2 regions of the Pantoea agglomerans genome follow, and region 2 is predicted to be linked to the other one. Evidence: predicted binding sites of a transcription regulator. Region 2 holds the regulator's gene; the other holds the start of a gene.

Region 1 (3,829 bases), 1.8 Mb from region 2:
CGTCAGCACAGCCTGCTGGATGAAGAGGAGCAGCAGCGGCTGCTGTTCGAAGGCGGCTATCCGGTGCTGGCGCGCGTGGCAAAGCAGAAAGGCCTGCCCTATCCGCATATCAACGCGCTGGGCGAAGTGGAAGCTGACGCCGACTGGTGGGCCAGTATGCAGGCCACGGGGAAAAAGAAATGAAAGGCCGCCTGCTGGATGCCATTCCGCTCAGTACCCTGACCGGCGTCGGCGCCAGTCAGGCGGCGAAGCTGGCTAAGCTCGGCCTGCATACCATTCAGGATCTGCTGCTCCACCTCCCGCTACGCTACGAAGACCGCACCCAGCTCTACGCTATCAACGATCTGCTGCCCGGCATCTGGGCGACGGTAGAGGGCGAAGTCTTGCAGTCCGACATCTCCTTTGGCAGACGCCGCATGCTGGTGTGTCAGATCAGCGACGGCAGCGGCGTGCTGACCATGCGTTTCTTCAACTTCAATGCCGGAATGAAGAACAGCCTGGCGCCAGGCCGTCGCGTGACCGCCTACGGCGAGATCAAGCGCGGCCAGCGCGGCGCGGAAATTATTCACCCTGAATATCGCGTTCAGGGCGAGCAGAGCCCGGTCACGCTGGAAGAGACCCTGACGCCGGTCTATCCCACCACCGAAGGCATTCGTCAGGCCACGCTGCGCAGCCTTACCGATCAGGCGCTGACGCTGCTGGAGAGCGTGCCGATCGCGGAGCTGCTGCCGCAGGAGCTGGCGCAGGGGCTGATTAGCCTGCCGGAAGCGCTGCGCACGCTGCATCGCCCGCCGCCGGACCTGCGCCTGAGCGAGCTGGAGCACGGCCGTCATCCGGCGCAGCGTCGCCTGATCCTCGAAGAGCTGCTGGCGCACAACCTCAGCATGCTGGCGGTGCGCGCCGGGGCGCAGCGCTATTACGCGCTGCCGATGACGCCGCGCCACACCCTGAGCGACAAACTGCTGGCGGCGCTGCCCTTCTCCCCGACTAACGCGCAAAAACGCGTGGTACAGGAGATTGAGCGCGATCTGGCCAACGATTTTCCGATGATGCGCCTGGTGCAGGGCGACGTCGGCTCCGGTAAAACCCTGGTTGCGGCGCTGGCGGCGCTTGACGTTATTGCGCACGGCAAGCAGGTGGCGCTGATGGCACCCACCGAACTGCTGGCAGAGCAGCACGCGAATAACTTCCGCAGCTGGTTCGCGCCGCTCGGCATCGAGGTCGGCTGGCTGGCTGGCAAGCAGAAAGGCAAAGCGCGTCAGGCGCAGCAGGAGGCGATTGCCATCGGCCAGGTGGCGATGGTGGTCGGTACCCATGCGCTGTTCCAGGAGCAGGTGCAGTTCAACGGCCTGGCGCTGGTGATTATTGATGAGCAGCATCGTTTCGGCGTGCATCAGCGGCTGGCGCTGTGGGAGAAAGGCGAAGAGCAGGGCTTTCATCCGCATCAGCTGATTATGACCGCCACGCCGATTCCACGTACCCTGGCGATGACCGCCTACGCCGATCTCGACACCTCGACCATCGACGAACTGCCGCCAGGCCGTACGCCGGTTACCACCGTTGCAATCCCCGACAGCCGCCGCGACGACATTATCGCGCGCGTGCGTCACGCCTGCCAGGAAGGTCGCCAGGCTTACTGGGTCTGTACGCTGATCGAAGAGTCCGATCTGCTGGAGGCGCAGGCCGCGGAAGCGAGCTGGGAAGCGCTGAAAGTCGCGCTGCCCGACCTGAATATCGGTCTGGTACACGGCCGCATGAAGCCTGCGGAAAAACAGGCGGTGATGGCGGCCTTTAAGGCCAATGAGATGCAGCTGCTGGTGGCGACCACGGTGATTGAAGTCGGCGTCGACGTGCCTAACGCCAGCCTGATGATTATTGAAAACCCGGAACGCCTGGGCCTGGCGCAGCTGCATCAGCTGCGCGGGCGCGTCGGGCGCGGCGCGGTGGCATCGCACTGCGTGCTGCTCTATAAAGCGCCGCTGAGCAAAACCGCGCAGCGTCGTTTGCAGGTGCTGCGCGACAGCAACGACGGCTTCGTCATCGCCCAGCACGATCTGGAGATCCGCGGTCCTGGCGAACTGCTCGGCACGCGCCAGACCGGCAACGCTGAATTCAAGGTCGCGGATCTGCTGCGCGATCAGGCGATGGTGCCGGAAGTGCAGCGCGTGGCGCGCCATATCCACCAGCACTACCCTGAACAGGCACAGGCGCTGATTGAGCGCTGGCTGCCGGAAACCGCGCGCTATACCAACGTTTAATCCTCCTCTGTTTGCCCCGGCAGCGCTTTTGCCTGCGCACGCGCAACAAAAGGCTGGCAAACGATTGCTTTCAGCCCGCAGCGGTTTAAAATCCCCCTCTTCGCAGATTGGGAAGCCACTTTATGTCCGTTAATCAACCAGACGCCACACTTCATCAACCGACAACGCCGCGCCAGAGCGAGCTGATTTACCGCCTTGATGATCGCCCGCCGCTGCCGCAAACGCTGTTTGCTGCCGGTCAGCATCTGCTGGCGATGTTCGTGGCGGTGATCACGCCCGCGCTGCTGATTTGTCAGGCGCTGGGCCTGCCTGCGCAGGATACGCAGCACATTATCAGCATGTCGCTGTTCGCCTCCGGCGTCGCCTCCGTGCTGCAAATCAAAACCTGGGGTCCGGTCGGCTCGGGCCTGCTGTCGATTCAGGGCACCAGCTTTAACTTCGTTACCCCCCTGATTATGGGCGGCATGGCGCTGAAAAACGGCGGCGCCGACGTGCCAACCATGATGGCGGCGCTGTTCGGCACCCTGATGGTCGCCTCCTGTACCGAGATGCTGCTGTCGCGCGTGCTTCACCTGGCGCGCCGCATTATTACGCCGCTGGTCTCTGGCATCGTGGTGATGATTATCGGCCTGTCGCTGATTCAGGTCGGGCTGACCTCCATTGGCGGCGGCTTCGCGGCGATGAACGATCACAGCTTCGGCGCGCCGAAGAACCTGCTGCTGGCGGGCCTGGTGCTGGCGGTGATTATTGTGCTCAACCGCCAGCGCAACCCCTGGCTGCGCGTCGCGTCGCTGGTTATCGCCATGGCGATCGGCTATCTCGCCGCCTGGCTGATGGATATGCTGCCGCAAACCGTCGCGTCGACCAGCCAGCCGCTGATGGCGGTGCCGACGCCGCTCTACTACGGCCTGGGCTTTGACTGGAACCTGCTGCTTCCGCTGATGCTGGTGTTTATGGTCACGTCACTGGAGACGATCGGCGATATTACCGCCACCTCGGACGTGTCAGAGCAGCCGGTCAGCGGCCCGCTCTATATGCAGCGCCTGAAAGGCGGCGTGCTGGCGAACGGGCTGAACTCCTTTGTCTCTGCGCTGTTCAATACCTTTCCCAACTCCTGCTTCGGCCAGAACAACGGCGTGATCCAGCTGACCGGCGTTGCCAGCCGCTACGTCGGCTTTGTGGTGGCGCTGATGCTGATCGTGCTGGGTCTGTTTCCGGCGGTAAGCGGTTTCGTGCAGCATATTCCGGAACCGGTGCTGGGCGGCGCGACCATCGTGATGTTCGGCACCATTGCCGCGTCCGGCGTGCGCATCGTGTCGCGCGAGCCGCTGAACCGCCGCGCGATTATGATTATCGCCCTGTCGCTGGCGGTCGGGCTGGGCGTATCGCAGCAGCCGCTGATCCTGCAGTTCGCGCCTGACTGGCTGAAGACCCTGCTCTCTTCCGGCATTGCCGCTGGCGGCATCACCGCCATCGTGCTCAACCTGATCTTCCCCCAGGAAAAGTAACCTCTCCGGCGGGCTGCGGCCCGCCTCTGCTATTTATTCGTATTTACATCCAGGCTGTTGAGC
Region 2 (3,829 bases):
AGCGCACGCTGAGCAGCGCCAAAGTTGCAACTTCTTCGCTGCTGGACGCCGATGACGGCGGCACCATCAAAATGAGCAAGTCCCACCGCCTGCGCTACCAGAAAGCGCGCGAAACGGCGATGACCAAGCTGATGGGTCAGCTGGGCAAGCCTTATCAATGGGGCGGCACGTCGCCGCACACCGGTTTCGACTGCAGCGGCCTTGTCTGGTACGCCTATAAAGATCTGGTGAAGTTCAGAATTCCGCGCACTGCCAACGAAATGTATCACCTGCGTGACGCCGCGCCGGTGAAGCGCGAGTCGCTGGAGAAAGGCGATCTGGTCTTTTTCCGTATCAACGGTCGCGGCACCGCCGATCACGTGGGGGTCTACCTCGGCAACGGTAAATTTATTCAGTCGCCGCGCACCGGAAAAGATATCCAGATCAGCGGGCTTTCAGACGATTACTGGCAGCGTCACTATATCGGCGCGCGCCGCATGATGACGCCGAAAACCATTCGCTAAACGCCATAAAAAAACCGGGATTTTCCCGGTTTTTTTATCGCTGTCGTTAGTGCATGACGGCGGTAAAGCTAAAGGCCACAATCATCAGCAGCGCCGCGCCCGTGGTCACCAATGCCAGTTTCAAATCAGTGCTCATTACCTCTCCTTATCCACACAGTTTTCAGGGTCTTCAGGGATTTTCCCATAGTTACCGGTAAAAATCTCGTTTTATCCCGCAAGCCTTGTTAGAATCCCCGGCTTTGTTGCGCAACTGACGCAACGCTGATGCCGTTCGCACGCAACAGCCCCTGTTTTGTCCTGCCCAGTGAGTATTTCACCGACAAAAACTGTAGCGAATTAACAGAAATCTCGCTTAGCGGACGCAAACGTTTAACATTATGCTTATCAGTGAGTTATTGGTAAGCCTGGAGTCTCTTTTTAATGGCAACAATTAAAGATGTCGCGAAGCGCGCGGGTGTCTCCACCACCACCGTTTCCCACGTGATCAACAAAACGCGCTTCGTTGCGGAAGAGACGCGCAACGCCGTCTGGCAGGCGATTCAGGAATTACACTATTCGCCCAGCGCCGTGGCGCGCAGCCTGAAGGTCAATCACACTAAAACGCTGGGGCTGCTCGCCACCTCCAGCGAAGCGCCCTATTTTGCGGAAATCATCGAAGCGGTCGAGCATCACTGCTTCGAACGCGGCTACACCCTGATCCTCGGTAACGCCCATAACGATCTGCAGAAGCAGCGCGCCTACCTGTCAATGATGGCGCAGAAGCGCGTCGACGGCCTGCTGGTGATGTGCTCCGAGTATCCGGACGATCTGCTGAAGATGCTGGAAGAGAACCGCAATATTCCGATGGTGGTGATGGACTGGGGCGAATCGCGCGGCGACTTTACCGATACCGTGCTCGATAACGCCTTCCAGGGCGGCTATCTGGCGGGCCGCTATCTGATCGAACGCGGCCATCGTGATATCGGCGCGATCCCCGGCCAGCTGGAGCGTAACACCGGCGGCGGCCGCCATGCGGGATTTTTGAAAGCGCTGGAGGAAGCGGGCATCTCGGTGCGTCCCGAGTGGATCGTGCAGGGCGATTTCGAGCCGGAATCGGGCTATCAGGCGATGCAGCAAATCCTGCAGCAGAAGCAGCGCCCGACGGCGATCTTCTGCGGCGGCGATATTATGGCGATGGGCGCGATCTGCGCTGCCGACGAGATGGGGCTGCGCGTGCCGCAGGATATTTCGGTGATCGGCTATGACAACGTGCGCAACGCGCGCTACTTTACCCCGGCGCTCACCACCGTGCATCAGCCGAAAGCCCAGCTCGGCGAAAAAGCGCTGGAGATGCTGCTGGATCGCATCACCAGCAAACGCGAAGTGTCGCAGACCATTGAAGTGCATCCCACGCTGATTGAGCGTCGTTCAGTCGGCGACGGTCCGTTCCGCGACTACCGCCGTTAATCTTCGCTTAACCACTCCTGATTGAGCGTTTGCGCATCGCCGAGATAGCTGAGCAGCCAGCTGAGCGCCGGCGATGCGCCCGCTTCCGACCAGCTCACGCAGCAGGGACTTTCCGGAAAGGCGGTTGGCAGCGTCAGCTCAACCAGCTCCCCCTTATCCAGCAGCGGGCGCGCCACATGGCCCGGCATCATCGCCACGCATAACCCATCCAGCACGCAGGCCAGCCCCGCCTGCCAGTCCGGCACCACCAGACGCCGCTGGTTATCCAGCGTCCAGGTCATGCGGCGCGGCAGCGCGCGCGAGGTATCCTCCAGCACCAGCGAGGGCCAGGCGCGCAGTGCGTCATCGTCGAGCTGCGGCTGCTGCGTCAGCGGATGCTGGCGCGCCACCACGCAGCGCCAGTTCAGCGCGCCCATATCGCGAAAGGAAAAGCGCCCGCCCACCGGGATCGCCTGGGTGGCACCGATCGCCACATCGACGCGCCCGTCCGCCAGCGCGTCCCAGACGCCGTTAAATACCTCATAGCTGATATGCAGCTCCATATCGGGAAAGTGGCGATAGAAGTCAGTAACCAGCTGGCGGCTGCGCGGCAGCTTCACGATACAATCAACCGCGATGCTGAGCTTGCCGCGCCAGCCGTTCGCCAGCTGCTGACACTGCCTGCGGGTGGCGAGCATTTTTTTGATAACCTCGCGTCCTTCACGCACGAAATGCTCGCCTGCAGGGGTGAGGGCCACGTCGCGATGCTGCCGTTCGAACAGCGGCACCGCCAGCCAGCTTTCCAGCTGGCGCACCGTATAGCTGACGGCAGAGGGCACGCGGTGCAGCTCCTGCGCGGCGGCGCTGAAACTGCCGGTGCGCGCGACGGCATCAACAACTTCAAGCGCATATTCAGACCACATGCTTTTTCCTTTCAAAAATTTTCACAGCACTCTGCAAATATTAACGTTTCACAGCGGCGGGCGCACCCTTTTACACTTTGCCGCGTTCAACCTGCCTGACGAAAGATGAGATAAACACCATGCTGTCCTCAAAAGGATTTATGCCCTACCTCGCCCTGCTCAGTATGCTGGGCTTTCTGGCGACCGATATGTACCTGCCCGCCTTTGGCGCGATGCAGATGAGCTTCAATACCTCGCCCGGCATCATCAGCGCCAGTATGAGCCTGTTCCTGGCAGGCTTTGCCATCGGCCAGCTCTTCTGGGGCCCGCTCTCTGACCGCATCGGTCGAAAACCGGTGCTGCTGATGGGGCTGGGGCTGTTCGCGCTCGGCTGCGCCGGCATGCTGTTGGTGGAAAACGCGGCGCTGATGCTGGCGCTGCGCTTTATTCAGGCGATCGGCGTCTGCGCCGCGGCGGTGAGCTGGCAGGCGCTGGTGGTGGATCGCTATCCGCGCGCGCGCGCCAATAAGGTGTTCGCCACCATTATGCCGCTGGTAGCGCTTTCCCCGGCGCTGGCACCGCTGCTGGGCGCCTGGCTGGTTAGCCATTTTCACTGGCGTTCAATTTTTCTGGTGCTGACGCTGACCGGCGTCGCGCTGATGCTGGTGACGCTGCGTCTGCCCACCACCCGTCCGACGGCGAAGGCGACGGGGGATCAGCCGGGCTTTTTCTCGCTGCTGCGCTCCGGCGTCTATAGCGGCAACGTATTGATCTACGCCGCCTGCTCCGCCAGCTTTTTCGCCTGGCTGACCGGATCGCCCTTTATTCTCGCCGATGCGGGCCTGACGCCGGCGGACATCGGCCTGAGCTATATTCCGCAAACTATCGCCTTCCTGCTGGGCGGATTCGGCTGCCGCGCGCTGCTTAACCGCTATGCCGGTGCGCAACTGCTCCCCTGGCTGCTGGCCCTCTACAGCCTGAGCGTGGCGTCACTGTTCG

What was found. Region 2 encodes PurR, which represses purine synthesis genes. Its sites were predicted from a motif close to CANGCAAACGTTTGCNTG; they were not measured.
Region 1: the regulator PurR is predicted to act here: its motif matches at 2,312-2,329, upstream of LB453_RS21805 (nucleobase:cation symporter-2 family protein).

The regions. Positions count from the first base shown of each region.
Region 1 covers NZ_CP083809.1:4,008,720-4,012,548, forward strand. Annotated here, with positions in the region: gene trmH (tRNA (guanosine(18)-2'-O)-methyltransferase TrmH) at 1-183, shown strand, start outside; gene recG (ATP-dependent DNA helicase RecG) at 180-2,258, shown strand; gene LB453_RS21805 (nucleobase:cation symporter-2 family protein) at 2,381-3,766, shown strand.
Region 2 covers NZ_CP083809.1:2,187,769-2,191,597, forward strand. Annotated here, with positions in the region: gene LB453_RS13145 (C40 family peptidase) at 1-503, shown strand, start outside; gene LB453_RS13150 (YnhF family membrane protein) at 550-639, opposite strand; gene purR (HTH-type transcriptional repressor PurR) at 924-1,949, shown strand; gene punR (DNA-binding transcriptional activator PunR) at 1,946-2,851, opposite strand; gene punC (purine nucleoside transporter PunC) at 2,971-3,829, shown strand, end outside.